Regions from separate parts of the Rhizobium sp. WW22 genome, predicted to be linked through region 2. Evidence: predicted binding sites of a transcription regulator. Region 2 holds the regulator's gene; each other region holds the start of a gene.

Region 1 (5,731 bases), 1.0 Mb from region 2:
ACGGCGAGATCGGCGGGGATGCAGCCATCGACGGCGTTGAGGATGAAGACCTTCGTCCACTCCTGGCCCTTGGCGGAATGGATAGTGGAGAGGATCAGATAGTCCTCATCGAGTAGCGGCACACCCGCCTGGTCGCTGGTGGCGTCGGGCGGATCGAGCGTCAGCTCGGTGAGGAAGCGCTCACGCGAGCCGTAGCCCGCGGCAATCTGTTCGAGCTGGACGAGATCCGCCTGGCGGGTCGATGCATCCTCATATACGCGTTCCAGATGCGGTTCGTACCATTGGCGAACGAGGCCGATTTCCGATGGCCAGCCGGCCTTCCCGCTTTTGACCTCCCGCATCGTCTCGACAAAGGCGGTCCAATCGTCTCCCGTGCGCGGTGGCGGCGGGAGTTCTGTGAGTGCCGTGATCGGGCTTGCATCTTCGCCGATCTGGTCGAGTACGCGCTGTGCTGTCGCAGGGCCGACGCCGGGCAGGAGCTGCATCAGGCGGAAGCCGGCCACGCGGTCGCGCGGATTCTGGGCGAAACGCAGCGCCGCCAGCATGTCCTTGACATGGGCGCTGTCAAGGAATTTCAGCCCGCCGAATTTGACGAAAGGGATGTTGCGGCGGGTGAGCTCCACTTCCAGCGGGCCGCTATGGCTCGAAGTGCGAAAAAGCACCGCCTGCTGCTTGAGCCTTGCGCCACCCTCGCGATTTTCCAGCACCTGATCGGCGATGTAGCGCGCCTGATCGGCCTCGTCGCGCACGGTCACCAGCCGCGGCCGCTCTACGCTTTGCCGCTCCGTGCGCAGGTTCTTGGTGAAGCGCTCGGACGCAAGATCGATCACGGCGTTAGCTGCAGCTAGGATCGGCTGTGTCGAGCGATAGTTGCGGTCGAGCGTGACAATATCGGCCGATGGCGTAAAAGCCTTGGGGAAATCGAGAATGTTGCGTACGGTGGCGGCACGGAAGGAATAGATCGATTGCGCGTCGTCGCCGACGACGGTCAATCCCCGGCCATCCGGCTTCAGGGCGAGCAGGATGGAGGATTGCAGCCGGTTGGTGTCCTGATATTCGTCGACGAGTACATGGTCGAAGCGGCTGCCGATATCCTCGGCGATCAGAGGCTCCTGCAGCATATGCGCCCAATAGAGCAGCAGGTCGTCGTAATCGAGCACGTTCTGCACCTGCTTTGCCTCGACATAACAGGCGAAAAGATCGCGCAGCTGCTGCTCCCACATGGCGCACCAAGGGAAGAAGTCGCGCAGCACGCCGTCGAGCGGCGCTTCGGCGTTGACGGAGCGCGAATAGATGGCAAGGCAGGTCGCCTTGGTCGGGAAGCGGTTCTCCGTCTTCGAAAAGCCGAGGTCGTGGCGCGCCAGATTCATCAGGTCGGCACTGTCTTCGCGGTCGTGGATCGTGAAGGCCGGGTCGATGCCGATCTGTTCTGCATAATCCCGCAGCAGGCGCGCGCCGATGCCGTGGAACGTACCTGTCCAGGCAAGTGCATCGGCGGTGATGCCGGAATTCGCACCCAGCACCTCGCGGCAGATGCGCTCGACGCGGCGGCCCATTTCGGCGGCGGCGCGGCGCGAAAAGGTCATCAGCAGGATGCGGCGCGGGTCTGCGCCTTTGACGATCAGATGCGCGACGCGATGCGCAAGCGTATTCGTCTTGCCGGAGCCGGCTCCGGCGATGACCAGCAGAGGCCCGGCAATATGACCGTCGCCTACAGTCGTGCCGTGTTCCACCGCCAGCCGTTGCTCCGGGTTCAGCTTTTCCAGATAGGCGGCGGTCATCAACTCTCCTGACTACCTCCGGCGGCCGGCGCGGAGCGCGATATGCGGCGAATCGCAAACGCGAAGATATAGGAACGTTCTATGGATGTTCCGAATCGCTAAAGCCTGTCAAGATTAACAGGGCTCGCACGCGGATGTGACCTCTGGCGCAAGAATCTTATCGGGATTTGCATTCGCCCGGCTCGAAAAGGATCTTCTTCGTGCTTATGTATCATTTCGGCGCAGCATTTTGAGTTTTTGGGGCTTCGTAATGCGTAGAATGAAGGTTTCAAAACATGAACGAAACGATTGCCACCGGGCTGCGTCTGCCTAGCGGCCTCCTGGCCTTGCCGGACGGTCGCCTCGCGGTCGTAGAAATGGATGCCAGTCGCCGCTGTCTGAAACTTTTCGACGCAAGCGGCGTACCGCAGGAACTTTGCCGGGTCGGCGGCTGGCCGATGGGGATTGCGGCGGATGGTGACGGATGTTTCTGGGTTGCCAACGGCCCGGAGAATTCCCTTGTCAGATTGTCGGCGCAAGGCCGCGTCCTGCAGGTCATTGAAGGCAGCGCCGATGGTCCGTTTCTCCATCCGAATGCACTCGCTTTCGGACCTGACGGCCTGCTTTATATGATCGATTCCGGTATCCGCCTTGCCAATCTTCTCGAAGGCGGCCACATCCATCCCGATTTCTTCAAGGCGGCTTATAATGGCTGCGTCTATCAGATCGATCCTTCGGAGGGCCGGGTCATCCGGGTCCTGGCAGCAGGCTTGCTCTTTGCGAGCGGTATTGCCTTCGGTGCCGACGGATTGCTCTACTATAGCGAAACGCTGACCGGAAAAATCTATCGGCAAGTCGTGGGCGGCAGGCAGGAAATGTTTGTCCAGTCGATGACATCCCCTGCCGTCAATGCGCTGCGCGGACCGGCAGGCCTCGCTTTTGATCGCAGTGGCATGCTGTATTGTGCCATGTACGGCCTAGGTGAAATTTCCATGGTGGACACCGAGGGAAAAATGGCCGGCCATATCCGCACCGACGGCACAAGGCCGGCCAATATCGCCTTCACCGTGGACGGCAAGCATCTGCTCGTCAGCGAGCAGGAAAACGGAGTTGTAGAAAAGATTACGGCCCCGCGTCCTGGTTTGCCTTTGCATATGCCGCCGATTTCGTAAGCGGCTGGAGGACATGCCCGGAAGCCGGGCATGTCCTCTTTTCATGTGTTAAGCAGCAGGAATCTGCTTGTTGTCCTTACTGGACTTGCCGTCTGCCGATCCCGTGTCATTGGCGACCGGCTTGGCATGACGGCGACGCCAGTCGCCGAGGAACAGCAGGATCGGCGCGGCGATGAAGACCGATGAGGCGCCGGCGACGAGGATGCCGAACACCATGGGGATCGCGAAGCTGGAGACGGCGCTGCCGCCCCAGATCGCCATCGGCACCAGCGCCAAGAAAGCCGTGGCATTGGTATAGAGGCTTCGCGCCAGGGTCTCGTTGATCGACTTGTCGATGATGTCGCGCAGCGGCATCGACTTGTAGAGCCGCATGTTTTCACGCATGCGGTCATAGACCACGACCTTGTCGTTCACCGAATATCCCACAAGCGTCAGGATCGCGGCGATGGCCGTCAGGTTGAAATCGAGGCCGGTGATCGCGAAGAAGCCGATCGCCTTGGTCACATCGAGCACCAGCGTGACGATGGCGCCGACCGCGAACGGCCATTCGAACCGCACCCAGATATAGACGAGCATCGCCAGGCTGGCGATTACGACTGACAGGATGCCGGCCCAGGCAAGCTCGCCCGAGACCTTCGGACCGATGACATCGGTGCCTTCGATGGTCGCGCTTGGGTCGATCTTGACGATTTCGGCCTTGAGCTTGGTCACGGCCGCCGTCTGCGCCTCTTCGCCGCCGTCCTGGCGCTGGGCGCGGACAAGAAGGCTGTTGTTGTCGCCGAAGGACTGCAGTGCGATTTCGCCGAGGCCGAGCGTGTTCAAGCCCTCGCGGAACGTAGACAGATCGGCTGCGTCCTTGGTCTTGACCGACATCTGGATGCCGCCGCGGAAATCAACGCCGTAGTTGAGGCCCGGATGGATGAACAGAACCACCGAGGCGATCGACAGGATCGCCGAGACGGTGACGCCGAAGAAGCGGGCCTTCATGAACTGGATGTGCTTGTCATAGGGGCTGAAAGGGATCAGCGGTCTGATGTTGATCACCTTCAGCTTGCGGCGACGGGTGATGGCGATCATCACGACGCGCACGAAGGCGACGGAGGTGAACATCGAGATAATGAGACCGAGACCCATGGTCACGGCAAAGCCGCGAACGGGGCCGGAGCCGAAGTAGAACAGGATCGCGGCGGCGATGAGGGCTGTCATGTTGCCGTCGATGATCGTCGAATAGGCCTTCTTGAAGCCGTTATCGATGGCGGCGAAGGCGCCGCGGCCCTTGCGGGTTTCTTCGCGGATGCGCTCGTTGATGAGAACGTTGGCATCAACCGCAAGGCCGATGCCAAGGACGATACCGGCGATGCCGGGCAGCGTCAGCGTGGCGCCGACAAGCGTCAGGGCTGAGAAGGTCAGGACCGTGTGGATGAGCAGCGCGACATTGGCGAGAATGCCCCAGGCGCCATAGAGCACGAAGATGAAGGCGGCAACCAGGACGAAGCCGACGAGGCCGCTATAGATGCCCTTCTGGATCGCGTCGCTACCGAGATCGGCGCCGACGGTGCGTTCTTCGATGACGGTGAGCTTGGCGGGCAGAGCGCCGGCGCGCAGCAGGGCTGCAAGCGTGGTGGCGCTGTCTGCGGTGAAGTTGCCGGAGATCTGGCCTGAACCGCCGGTGATCGGCTCGCGGATATTCGGTGCGCTCAGCACCTTGTTGTCGAGAACGATTGCGAAGGGCTTGCCGACATTTTCGCGGGTGATTTCGGCAAAACGGTTGGCGCCGGCGCTGTCGAAGCGGAAGGTGACGAGCGGCTCGTGCGTGTTCGGATCGAAGCTGACGCGGGCGTCCGTCAGACGGTCGCCGGACAGTTCGATGCGGTCGAGAACCGGATAGCTGGTGCCCCGCTCGTCCTTCATGATGGTGACGCCGGGAGGCGGATTGTTTGGATCGGCATTGTCGGCGAGCAGATGGAAGGACATTTTCGCGGTCGAGCCGAGAAGCTCGCGCAGATGCGAGGGATCCTGCGCACCCGGAAGCTGGACGAGAACGCGGTTCGGTCCGACGCGCTGAATGGTCGGCTCGGCGACGCCCACCTGGTCGACGCGCTTGCGGATGACTTCAAGGCTCTGCTGAACGGCTGAATCCACATTAGCGGAAATGCCGGCTTGCGAGAAGGACATCGCGACCGTCGCGCCATTCGGCGTGATGTTGAGATCGGACTGACCGGCTGAGAGGCCGGATGTGATCGTATTGGCAAGCGTGCGCAGTTGCGTCACTGCATCGCTGCTCTGCGAGGGATCGGTGAGCGTCACGACGATCTGATCGCCGTTGCGGATGATCGAGCGGGTCTGGATGTTCTTGTCGCGCAGCACGCGCCGGGCGTCCTGCTGCAGCGATTGCAGCCGGCCGTTCGTCAGATCCTTCTCGTCGACTTCAAGAACGAGATAGGAACCGCCGCGAAGGTCGAGGCCGAGCGAAACCTGGCTATGAGGCAGCCAGGATGGGATCTTGCTGAGAACAGACTGCGGCAGCACGTTCGGCATTGCAATCAGAAAGCCGATGACGATGACCACTGTATAGAGTGCCACGAGCCATGGTGAGGTACGCATGGGTATTATCCTTGAAAATAGGCTTATGCCGACGGCCTGGCCGCAGGCGGACTTGAGGTCTTATCGGAAATGCGGCGCGTAGGCGCCAACGCTTAGGTGAGCGCGCCTGGAGGCGCGCGCGCTAGATAGGCGCGAAACGCCAGGGATTCGAGCCGTGCGGCATCTTTCGGGCGGCTCAGCAGCCAGGAGGTTGCC
Region 2 (5,731 bases):
CATGATCTTGGCACGCGGGTCGTAGTTCTTGTAGACGCGGTGACCGAAGCCCATCAGGCGGAACGGGTCGTTCTTGTCCTTGGCGCGGGCGATGAATTCCGGAATGCGGTCGACCGTGCCGATTTCGTTCAGCATGTTCAGGGCCGCTTCGTTGGCGCCGCCGTGAGCCGGTCCCCAGAGGCAGGCGATGCCTGCTGCGATACAGGCAAACGGATTGGCACCGGAAGAACCAGCCAGGCGAACCGTCGAAGTCGAGGCGTTCTGCTCGTGATCTGCATGCAGGATGAAGATGCGGTCCATGGCGCGGGCAAGCACCGGGTTGACGACATATTCTTCGCACGGAACGGCAAAGCACATGCGCAGGAAGTTCGACGCATAGTCGAGGTCATTCTTCGGATAAACGAAGGGCTGGCCGATATGGTACTTATAGGCCATGGCGGCAAGCGTCGGCATCTTGGCGATCATGCGCAGGCTTGCGACCATGCGCTGGTGCGGATCGGTGATGTCGGTCGAGTCGTGATAGAAGGCGGAGAGCGCGCCGACACAGCCGCACATGACGGCCATCGGATGCGCGTCGCGGCGGAAGCCGGTGAAGAAGCGCGACATCTGCTCGTGCACCATCGTGTGGTGGGTCACACGATAGTCGAAGTCCTTCTTCTGCGCTGCCGTCGGCAGTTCGCCGTAGAGAAGGAGGTAGCAGACTTCGAGGAAATCGCCGTGTTCGGCCAGCTGATCGATCGGATAGCCGCGGTGCAGCAGAACGCCTTCGTCGCCATCGATATAGGTGATGCTCGACTCGCACGATGCGGTGGAGGTGAAACCAGGATCGTAAGTGAAAGTGGAGGTGTTCTTGTAAAGGGCACCAATATCAATGACACTCGGGCCGATGGTTCCGGTCTTGACCGGCAGGTCCACCGTCTTTTCACCCCAAGTTAGTTTCGCGCTTTGTTCCGTCATGCTGATCCTCCAAGATTTGGCGGGATTGACGCCATAAAAAGCGCCAAAAGGTTAAGCGACTACCGACTAGCTATATGATCCAGAGCCTAATGCCAAGTTATCCTAACGCCAAATTGTGCAATGCAGTATCAACTTTTGGGCACTGCAGAAGCGTCCTTTCGTATGCTACGCCGGGAAACCGGTCCAATTGAGCTTTGTTCCCGCCGATTTCAGTTGAATTCACTGGATGGTGACGGCACAAATCGCGCAGAAGCTGTAATTTGGTGCGGGGGCAGTCAGCGAGTGCCTAATTTGGAGGCATCCGACCAGCAGGAAGAGAGCAGGGACGTCACCGCGTCTCCGCAACCTCACGCCTTTTCCGCCACCATTATCCTCCGCGCCAAAGCACAACAATGGGAACGAACACAGGATCAGGCGCCGCTGACGTCGCGTTTGCTGCGTGTTCCGAAGCGCCTTGGAACCGCTGTCCTCGGCTTGATTGCGGAGGAGGCAGCCCATGGCCGCGCTGTTCTTTTCGCGCCGATCTATATGGGTTTGGGTGCGATTATCTGGTTCGAGGCGCAAGTCGATCCGCCTCCGCAGGCGTTTCTCGCAGGCCTCGTTCTGTTTGCTTTGGGCTTTTTGCTAAAGCGCGATGCGGGCAGGCTGCTTCATCACACGCTTTTCGCCGGTATGCTCATCTGCCTGGGCCTGGCGCTCGCGCAGTGGGAAAGTTGGCGGGTTTCCACCGTCATGCTCGACTCGGCCGTGACGACGACCGTGACCGGGCAGATCGAGCGACGGGAATCCTATGACAATGGGCGCTGGCGCTATATCGTCCGCGTCGAGGCAACGGAAAAACCCTCTATCCGCCGCGCGCCGCAGCGGGTTACGGTCTTCGTGCGCAAGCAGGCGGAGCCGTTCGATCTGGGGGATCGGATCCGGGGCAGGGCGCGCCTGACGCCTCCGGCCGGACCGGCATTGGCGGGTCTCAACGATTTTGCCTTCAGCTCCTATTTCAACGGCATCGGCGCGAATGGCTTTGCCTACGGAACGCCGGAATTATTATCACCATCTAGTGATAATGCCGCCGGCTCGTTACTAGATGCGGCCGATATCTGGCTCGCTGGCCTGCGCAATAGCATCGGCGACCGCATCAGGCAAACCTTGCCAGGAGATACCGGCGCCTTTGCAGCGGCGCTTGTCACCGATGAGAGACGTGCGATCTCGAAGGATACGACCGAAGCCCTGAGAATTGCCGGCCTGACCCACATCATTGCAATTTCCGGCCTCAACATGGCGCTGTCGGCTGGCATTTTCTATGTCGGTCTGCGCTATTTGTTCAGCCTGTTTCCCGGTGTCGTCCAGGCTTGGCCGACGAAGAAGTTCGCAGCCTTCGGCGCGCTTCTAACGGTAACGGCCTATTACCTCATTTCCGGATTCGGCGTCTCCGCCGAACGCGCCTTCATCATGATGGCGATCATGCTGGTGGCCGTGCTTTTCGACAGGCCATCCATCAGCTTGCGCAATGTGGCGCTCTCAGCCATCGTCATCCTAGTCTTGTCACCGTCTCAGGTACTCGGTCCGAGTTTCCAGATGTCTTACGCCGCTACGCTGGCGCTGGTATCAGGCTATTCGCTCTGGAAACGACGGCGGCATCGCGAAAACATCCTGCCGCGCATCCGTCTGTTAAGTCCGCTACTGTTCGTCACACGCTTCTTTGGAGGCGTGATGTCGACCTCGTTCATCGGCGGTGCGTCGACGGCCATTTTCTCGATCGAGCATTTTCACCGGTTGGCGACATATGGACTTGCTGCCAACCTTGCGGCCATGCCCGTCGTCTCTTTCATCGTCATGCCCTTCGGTATGATGGCGATGCTGCTGATGCCTTTCGGAATCGATGGACCGTTCTGGAAAGTCACCGGTGAGGGACTGGAGCTTGTGATCGCTGTTGCAAAAACGGTGGCTGGGTGGGGAGGTGACATTACCTTCGGTCGCCAGCCCGGCTGGCTGATGCCGACTTTCATCGCTGGCTTCCTGACCATGAGCATGCTGCGGACCCGGCTTCGCCATCTGGGCCTGTTGCTGCTGCTGTCATCTGTCGGTGTAGCCGCGTTCGGCTCTGGTGTGCCGAAGCCGGATCTGATGATCTCGGAAGATGGCATTCTGGTTGCCTTGCGCCAGAACGATATCCTCGCCACCAATCGCGAGAGACCGCAGGCCTTCATCTTCGAGCAATGGCAGAAAGCGCTCGTCGCGGCCGAACATCAACCGCCGACCATGCTCCCGACCGATAGCCGGCTTCCGCAGATCAGCAAGACGGATCGGCATAAGCGATTAAGCAATGACGAGCAGAAGGCGGTCCGCACCGCAATGGAAGAAGCTTTAGACCGCACCATGCAAGGCAGCTTTGCCTGTCAGAAGGGAGCATGGTGTGTCGCCATGCTCGAAAACGGCGCGATATTGGTCACCATCGAGAACGCAGCCTATCTGCCCACGGCTTGCGACACCGGGAATATTATCGTGACGCCAATCCGGCTGCGGCTGGACCATTGCCGCTCCGGAGCAACGCTCATAACCGGTGCGACATTGCGCAAAACCGGCTCCATCGAAATGGTGCTTTCCGTAGACAAGCCCATCATCTCAGCCGCATTCAACAACCCGCAGCGCCCATGGACCAGGCATCGAACCTATGATTGGCGCACCGACAAATTCGACGCGCCAATTGCAAAGGCACCACCAGTTCTGGACAATTCACCGGTCAGTGATAGCGACGAATAAGGCCGACGAGCTTGCCCTGAACTTTGACGCGATCCGGCCCGAAGATGCGGGTTTCATAGGCTGGGTTGGCGGCTTCCAGCGCGATGGAGGCACCCTTGCGACGGAAGCGCTTCAAGGTAGCTTCTTCATCGTCGACGAGTGCAACGACGATATCGCCGGGATTGGCCGTCGTCGAATTGCGGATGATGACCGTGTCGCCGTCGAAAATTCCGGCATCGATCATCGAATCCCCGCGAACTTCGAGCGCATAATGTTCGCCGGAGCCGAGCATGTCGGCGGGAACGGTAATGTCGTGCGTATTGTTCTGGATTGCCGAGATCGGAACGCCGGCGGCGATGCGGCCCATCACAGGTACGGACGCCGAGCCGTTGTGATCGTCATTTGCCACTTTCGACGGAGCGGGCGGGGCAACGGGCTGCGGCTTGCCGAGGCTGCCCTCGATGACGCTGGGCGAAAAACCGCGGCGCTGTTGCAGGCTCGGATTATAGGCGTCGGGAAGCTTGATGACTTCGAGCGCTCTGGCCCGGTTCGGCAGCCTGCGGATGAAACCTCGCTCCTCCAGCGCCGTGATCAGGCGGTGAATGCCGGATTTGGATGCCAGATCCAGTGCATCCTTCATCTCGTCGAAGGATGGCGGAACACCGGATTCCTTCATGCGTTCGTGAATGAAGAGAAGCAGTTCCTGCTGCTTGCGCGTCAACATCGTCTTGGAACCTCAGAATCAAGAAAAGCCGTGAAACAAATCCAGAACGGACACTATATGTTCCATATGTGTTCCGCAAGTGCTTAAATTTCGGTAAAGCCTTGTGGGGGCAGTTAAATAATTACCATTTGCGAATGGATCGGATCGGAACATCGAGGCGCCATATCTGCGTTAACCCATGGAAAAATATGAGAAATGCCGCTCTGTTCGCTTCCAGGGCCTTGTCGTTCAGTCCGTGCGCCCAGCATTTGGATCAAAGTGCCGCGCTACTGCATGAGCCGGCTATGGGAGAGAATCAGCAATCACGTTTGCGAGATCGCCTTCGATCCATGTCGTGTGCTTCGGGATGTTCCATCCTTCCATCTTGAATTGCTTGGGGGATGGGCGCAAATCTGCTTCCGCAAGCAAACAGGAGAAGCCATGATTTCGTCTCCGCATCCGCTGGATCATCTCGTGCTGCCGACCGTCAACATCGCTCTGGCGCGCGAACGTCTCGGCAAGCTCGGTTTCACCGTGGCTCCAGATGCGTGCCATCCCTTTGGCACTCAGAATGCCTGCGTCTTCCTTGCCGATAAAACCTATCTCGAACCTCTGGGCGTCGCATCTCCGGAGCAATGCGAGAAGAGCATCGTGGATGGCAATGTTTTCGTCGCGCGCGATCAGGCTTATCGTTTCCGGGTGGGGGATGATGGCTTCTCGGCCGTGGTATTCGGTACGGATGATGCGGTGGCGGATGACAAGCGTTTCAACGCGGCGGCGATTTCGGCGGGGCGAATGCTGGATTTCTCCCGTCCGATGAGATGCCGGATGGAACCGAAACCACGGCAGGCTTTCGTCTTGCCCTTGCCGCCGATCTGCGCGCGCCGGATTTTCTCGCTTTCTGCTGTCAGCGCATCAATCCGCTGCCGGCTGATCGCAGCGCGCTCGAGCGTCACGAGAACGGCGTGACTGGTATCGCGCGGGTAGCGCTTTGCGCGCCGAAGCCGGCGGTCTATCGCGGTTTCTTCGAAGAGGTTGTCGGCGACCCACGCATTATGGAACATTCCTTTGGCCTGACGATCAGGACTGCCAATGCCGATCTCGAGATTTTGACGCCGGAAGGAATGGAGGCATTCTATGATCTGCCTGTTCGCACGAATGATCCGGGGCTCAGGGCGCGGGCAATCCTTTTCAAAACGCGCGATCTTTCCGTGACATCGTCGCATTTCACTGCTAACGGCGTCACCTATACGCGTAAGAACAATCGTCTATTGGCGAGGTTGGCGCCCGGTCAGGGCGCATTGTTCGCCTTTGAGGAGATAAAATGAGCAC
Region 3 (5,731 bases), 250 kb from region 2:
CCGATACCGGCGTCGGACCGGAAACCGGCAACGAGACCGATTTCATCACCCTTACCAACAACGGCGCGCTGGGTAAAAAGGGCTAGAGCCTTTTTGTTTTTACGCAATTCCGGACGGAAAACCGCTATACACTTTTCCCGGAATTGCTTCAGACCAGCTCCACGTCGATCACGCCCGGCGCCGTGCGCAATGCGGCGGCGATTTCAGGCGTAATGCGATATTTCTCCGGTAGCGCCACCTCGACCTCTCGCAACCCCTCTTCCTTGATGACAATGAAGGAAACGAGGCCGTCGCCTTTCGTGTTCAGATGCGCGGCAACGGCTTTCAGCGGGCCGGAATCGCGGACATAGACGCGCAGCGCCTTCTGCATCTGCAACGACTTCTCTTCCAGCGACTGTGCTGTCTGCAGGCGCAGGCTGATACCCTCGGGGCGCTCGTCCGCCTGAGCCGTGATCACGAAGGATTTGCCGACTTCGAGAACGTCGCGATACTGGTTGAGCGTTTCAGAGAAAAGCACGGCTTCGAACTGGCCGGAAGCATCCGAAAAGACGAAGATGCCCATCTTGTTGCCGGTGCGCGTCTTGCGCTCCTGCTTCGAGATGACAGTGCCGGCCAAGCGACCGTTGCTGGCGCCTTGCTTCACCGCCGCGGAAAAATCGGCGAAGGGCTGCACCCGCATCTTGTCGAGCACGCTCTTATAAGTATCGAGCGGATGTGCCGTCAGATAGAAACCGAGCACCTGGAATTCGCGCAGCAGACGCTCCGAGGCGAGCCACGGCGTATAGGGCGGAAACACGATTTTTTCCGGACCGGAGGCAGCACTTCCGAACATGTCATGCTGGCCGCTGCGCTTGTTTTCCTGCGCCACCTGGGCATAGCCCATGACGCGGTCCAAGCCGGCAATCAGCTGCGCACGGTCGATTTCGAAGCAATCGAAAGCACCGGCGCAGATCAGGCTTTCCAGAACGCGGCGGTTGATCTGCTTGGGATCGATGCGCAGGCAGAAATCCTCGATGCTGGCAAAGGGCTGATCGCCGCGCACCTCGACGATATGGTCGACGGCGGATTCACCGACGCCCTTGATGGCGGCCAGTGCATAATAGATGCGGTTTTCGCCCGTTTCAAAATGGCGGAATGAGGTCTGCACGGAAGGCGCGATGACCTCGATGCCCAGCCGCTTGGCGTCCTGACGGAAGTCGTTGACCTTCTCGGTATTGGACATATCGAGCGTCATCGACGCGGCCAGGAACTCCACTGGATAGTGCGCCTTCATATAGGCGGTCTGGTAGGAGACGATGGCGTAGGCGGCGGCGTGCGACTTGTTGAAGCCGTAATTCGCGAATTTGGCGAGCAGATCGAAGATGACATCGGCCTGCCCCTTCGACACGCCGTTCTTGATGGCACCGTCGACGAAGCGCTCGCGCTGCTGGTCCATCTCCGCCTTGATCTTCTTACCCATGGCGCGGCGCAGAAGATCGGCTTCGCCGAGCGAATAGCCCGAGAGCACCTGGGCGACCTGCATCACCTGCTCCTGATAGACGATAACGCCCTGAGTTTCCTTCAAGAGATAGTCGATCTTCGGGTGGATCGATTCGATCTCTTCCTCGCCGTGCTTGCGGGCATTATAGACCGGGATGTTCTCCATCGGACCTGGACGATAAAGCGCCACGAGCGCGATAATATCCTCGATGCAGTCCGGCCGCATGCCGATCAGCGCCTTGCGCATGCCCGCACTTTCCACCTGGAACACGCCGACCGTCTCACCGCGCGAGAGCATATCGTAGGTCTTCTTGTCGTCGAGCGGGATGCTGGCAAGATCGATCGAGATACCGCGTTTCGCGACGAAATCGACCGCCGTTTTCAGGACGGTCAGCGTCTTCAGACCGAGGAAGTCGAACTTCACCAGGCCGGCTTGCTCCACCCATTTCATGTTGAACTGGGTGACGGGCATGTCGGAGCGCGGGTCGCGATACATCGGCACGAGCTTCGATAGCGGGCGGTCGCCGATGACGATACCGGCGGCATGTGTCGATGCGTGGCGATAGAGGCCTTCGATCTTCTGGGCGATATCGAGAAGACGGGCGACAACCGGCTCCTTGTCCGCCTCCTCCTGCAAGCGCGGCTCCTCCTCGATCGCTTTGCTCAGCGGGGTCGGATTGGCGGGATTGTTCGGCACCAGCTTGCAGATCTTATCGACCTGGCCATAGGGCATTTCCAGCACGCGGCCAACATCGCGCAAGGCGGCGCGTGCCTGCAGCGAACCGAAGGTGATGATCTGCGCCACCTGCTCGCGGCCGTATTTGGCCTGCACGTAGCGAATCACCTCTTCACGCCGGTCCTGGCAGAAGTCGATATCGAAGTCTGGCATGGAGACGCGTTCCGGGTTGAGGAAGCGCTCGAACAGCAGCGAGAAGCGCAGCGGATCGACGTCGGTGATGGTAAGGGCGTAGGCGACCAGCGAACCCGCACCGGAACCGCGACCGGGGCCGACAGGGATATCGTGGCGCTTGGCCCATTTGATGAAATCGGCAACGATCAGAAAGTAGCCGGGAAACTTCATGCGCTCGATGACGCTCAGTTCGAATTCCAGCCGATCGCGATAGTCCTTCTCCTCGTAACCCGGTGCCATACCAAGCGAGGTTATGCGCTGCTCGAGGCCCTCTACCGCCTGAGCGCGCAGCTCGGCCGCCTCGGCGCGCCCGGCCTCTTCAGGGTCGTCAGTCGCCCCGGTAAAGCGCGGCAGGATCGGCGAGCGGGTCTTCAACACGAAGGAGCAGCGGCGAGCGATTTCGACCGTGTTGTCAAGCGCTTCCGGCAAGTTGGCGAAAAGCTTTGCCATGTCTGCGCGGCTCTTCAGATAGTGATCCGGCGTCAGGCGAAATCGCGTATCGTCCGAGACGATGGCATTGTGGGCCACCGCCATCAAGGCGTCATGCGCATCGTAATCGTCCCGCGTCGGGAAAAAGGCTTCGTTGGTGGCAACAAGCGGGATCTCGTGCTCGTAAGCCAGCTTGATCATCTTTTGCTCGTGACGACGATCATAGGTGCCGTGGCGCTGCAATTCGACATAGAGCCTGTCATCGAACAGCTGCTTCAGTCTCAACAACCGGGAGAGCGCCTGTGCGGCATGCCCTTCTTTCAAAGCCATATCGACCGGGCCGGTGAGCGAACCGGTGAGCGCGATCAACCCTCCCGTACCGATCTCATCCAGCCATGAGGCTGCGATGTGAACGGCGCTGTTGCCCTCGCCGCCGAGATAGGCCCGACTGACGAGATCGACGAGGCGCTCATATCCCCGCTCGGTCGCGGCAAGCAGCACGATGGATGGCATCTTCGCCAAAGCTTGCTGCGGCCCGCGCTTCTCGCTCTCGCCGCCATCCTCCATATCGATCGATACCTGACAGCCAATGATCGGCTGCAGCCCTTCATCCATCGCCTTCTGCGAGAATTCCAGGGCGACGAACAGATTGTTCGTATCGGTAATCGCAATGGCCGGCTGACTGTCCCCGGCAGCCTTGGCCAATATCTTCTTGAGCGGCAATGCGCCCTCTAGCAGAGAATAGGCGGAATGAACCCTGAGGTGCACAAACTCCGGCATTTCGCCGACCGGCGCTGCCACGCCGCTGCCACCTGCATCCGCCATTTCATACCCTTCCGCACGCCTGAATGAATCAGCGACATTTTCGGCATTGCGGACCATAAAGTCCAGAAGTTGCTCCCATCAAATATGGGAACAGCATGTGCAAACGGGGATAAAACTTACATCGCCATCATGATGAGGGAAAAGCTGGTGACGAACATGACGATGGAAGTGAATGCTGCAACGTCTCGAATAATGTCGGTCATTTAGGCGCTCCTTACTCGTTATGTTTTCTTTTTGTTCCATTTTTGTTCGAGAGTCAATAGAAGCATCAGTAAATTTCATCAGAGAACTTTTTAGCCCGCGATGGACGCCCGCGCGGCCCGGCGCTATGCAGAGGCAAACCGGGGGTCACGATGAAGTCACTTGGCTGCGCTCTCATTCTTCTTTTGACCGCAATCGCGGCTCGCGCCGAAGACACCATTGCTTCCGACCGCATCATCGACGCGGCGATCGGCGATTGGAACAAGGACGGCAAGCCGGACCTTGCATTACTGGTGACGATGCCGCCGAATGACGAGGCAGATTATGAGATCGGGATCTACATCTATCTCCGCGACAAGGAGCACGAGCTACTGAAGCTTGCCGCCGCCGCCCCTGATAAGGTATGGGGCCGCGCTGAGCCTGGCGGCATCTACGGCCAGGAACCATCGATCGCCGCACTGCCGAGCGGTTCAATCGCGATCACCTCGCAGAACGATGCGATCGGGCGCGACCGATGGCATCAGACTTTGACGCTTGCCTATCGCAACAGCGCATTTTTGGTTGCCGGCTATAGTTACGATTTTCGTGACAACCTCGAACCCGGTAACAGCTATAGCTGCGATTACAACGTCCTGACCGGCAAGGTGACCAAGGACGACAAGATACTAAAGGCCGATGCCAAGACCATCAGCATACAGGACTGGCAGGATGATATCGGCCAGAAGGCCTGCGAAAGCAGCCATCGCTAGCAAATGTTCTCTTTTTGTTCTTTACAAATCTCGCATTGAATGGCATCTTGGCCGCTTACCAAAATTGGAGAGGGTCATGCCGGATCTTGCCGAGCTGAACGATTTTATTGTCGTCGCCAAAGCCGAAACCTATGTCGGTGACGGCGAGAAGCTGCCATCCTGCCGTAGCGGCTCGCATGACATTGGCTATGCGAGCGGGCGCTGGCGCTATCTCGACAGCTACTTCGGCGGCACGGACTTCGCCGGACAAGAGCTCGTATGGCATGACGGCGAGCCGGTATGGGCCATGAACTATTTCGGCCATATCGTCGAACACGACCTGATCGACGGAACGCGCGCCGGCATGGTGATCAAGGCGGCCCTCCTGCGGCTCTATCTTGACGAAAGGCGCTTTCTCGGCGGCTTCGAGTTCGAGCATGCCTATGGGCTTTACATCGATGAAAACATTGGCGACTGCCACCATTTCAGCGGCTACGAAGCTATCATCGTTAGCGAACGCAAGGCTTACGAACTGGATTATCGCGGCGGCCTGATCATCCCGTAAAAGGATCAGACCTCCACAACCTTGCCTTCGCTCAAGGTAACACGGCGATCCATGCGGGCAGCGAGTTCGTGATTGTGCGTGGCGATCAGGGCCGCAAGACCGGATTGGCGCACCAGCGCCTCCAGTGCATCGAAGACGTAATGCGCGGTCGCCGGATCGAGATTGCCGGTGGGCTCATCCGCCAGCAGCACCAGCGGGGCATTGGCGACGGCCCGCGCGATTGCGACGCGTTGCTGCTCGCCGCCGGACAATTCGGCGGGGCGATGATCACCGCGATGGCCGATACGCATGTAGTCTAGAAGCTGAGCGGCTCGCTCGCTGGCATCCTTCCGCGAAAGGCCGGAAATGAGCTGCGGCATCATGATATTCTCAAGCGCCGAGAATTCCGGAAGCAGGTGATGGAACTGATAGACGAAGCCGATCTCGCTGCGGCGCACGGCCGTACGTCTATCGTCAGACAAGTCCTCACAGGCCTGACCGTTGACGAGCACTTCGCCGCCATCCGGATGCTCAAGCAGCCCGGCCACATGCAGAAGCGTTGATTTACCTGTGCCTGACGGCGCGACGAGCGCAACAATCTCGCCGCTGTGCAGC

Evidence for each region. Region 2 encodes LexA, which represses DNA repair genes until DNA is damaged. Its sites were predicted from a motif close to TGTTCNNNNTGTGTTCNG; they were not measured.
Region 1: the regulator LexA is predicted to act here: its motif matches at 1,857-1,874, upstream of ACK83U_RS01265 (ATP-dependent helicase).
Region 3: the regulator LexA is predicted to act here: its motif matches at 3,879-3,896, upstream of dnaE (DNA polymerase III subunit alpha).

Annotation. Positions count from the first base shown of each region.
Region 1 is NZ_CP178198.1:235,024-240,754, forward strand. It holds gene ACK83U_RS01265 (ATP-dependent helicase) at 1-1,781, opposite strand, end outside; gene ACK83U_RS01270 (SMP-30/gluconolactonase/LRE family protein) at 2,057-2,932, shown strand; gene secD (protein translocase subunit SecD) at 2,981-5,536, opposite strand; gene ACK83U_RS01280 (hypothetical protein) at 5,629-5,731, opposite strand, start outside.
Region 2 is NZ_CP178198.1:1,272,384-1,278,114, forward strand. It holds gene gltA (citrate synthase) at 1-957, opposite strand, end outside; gene ACK83U_RS06410 (ComEC/Rec2 family competence protein) at 1,249-3,717, shown strand; gene lexA (transcriptional repressor LexA) at 3,698-4,420, opposite strand; partial or broken gene ACK83U_RS06420 (VOC family protein) at 4,841-5,727, shown strand; gene kdsA (3-deoxy-8-phosphooctulonate synthase) at 5,724-5,731, shown strand, end outside.
Region 3 is NZ_CP178198.1:1,022,559-1,028,289, reverse strand. It holds gene ACK83U_RS05130 (L,D-transpeptidase family protein) at 1-86, shown strand, start outside; gene dnaE (DNA polymerase III subunit alpha) at 149-3,643, opposite strand; gene ACK83U_RS05120 (hypothetical protein) at 3,997-4,593, shown strand; gene ACK83U_RS05115 (DUF5680 domain-containing protein) at 4,670-5,137, shown strand; gene ACK83U_RS05110 (ABC transporter ATP-binding protein) at 5,143-5,731, opposite strand, start outside.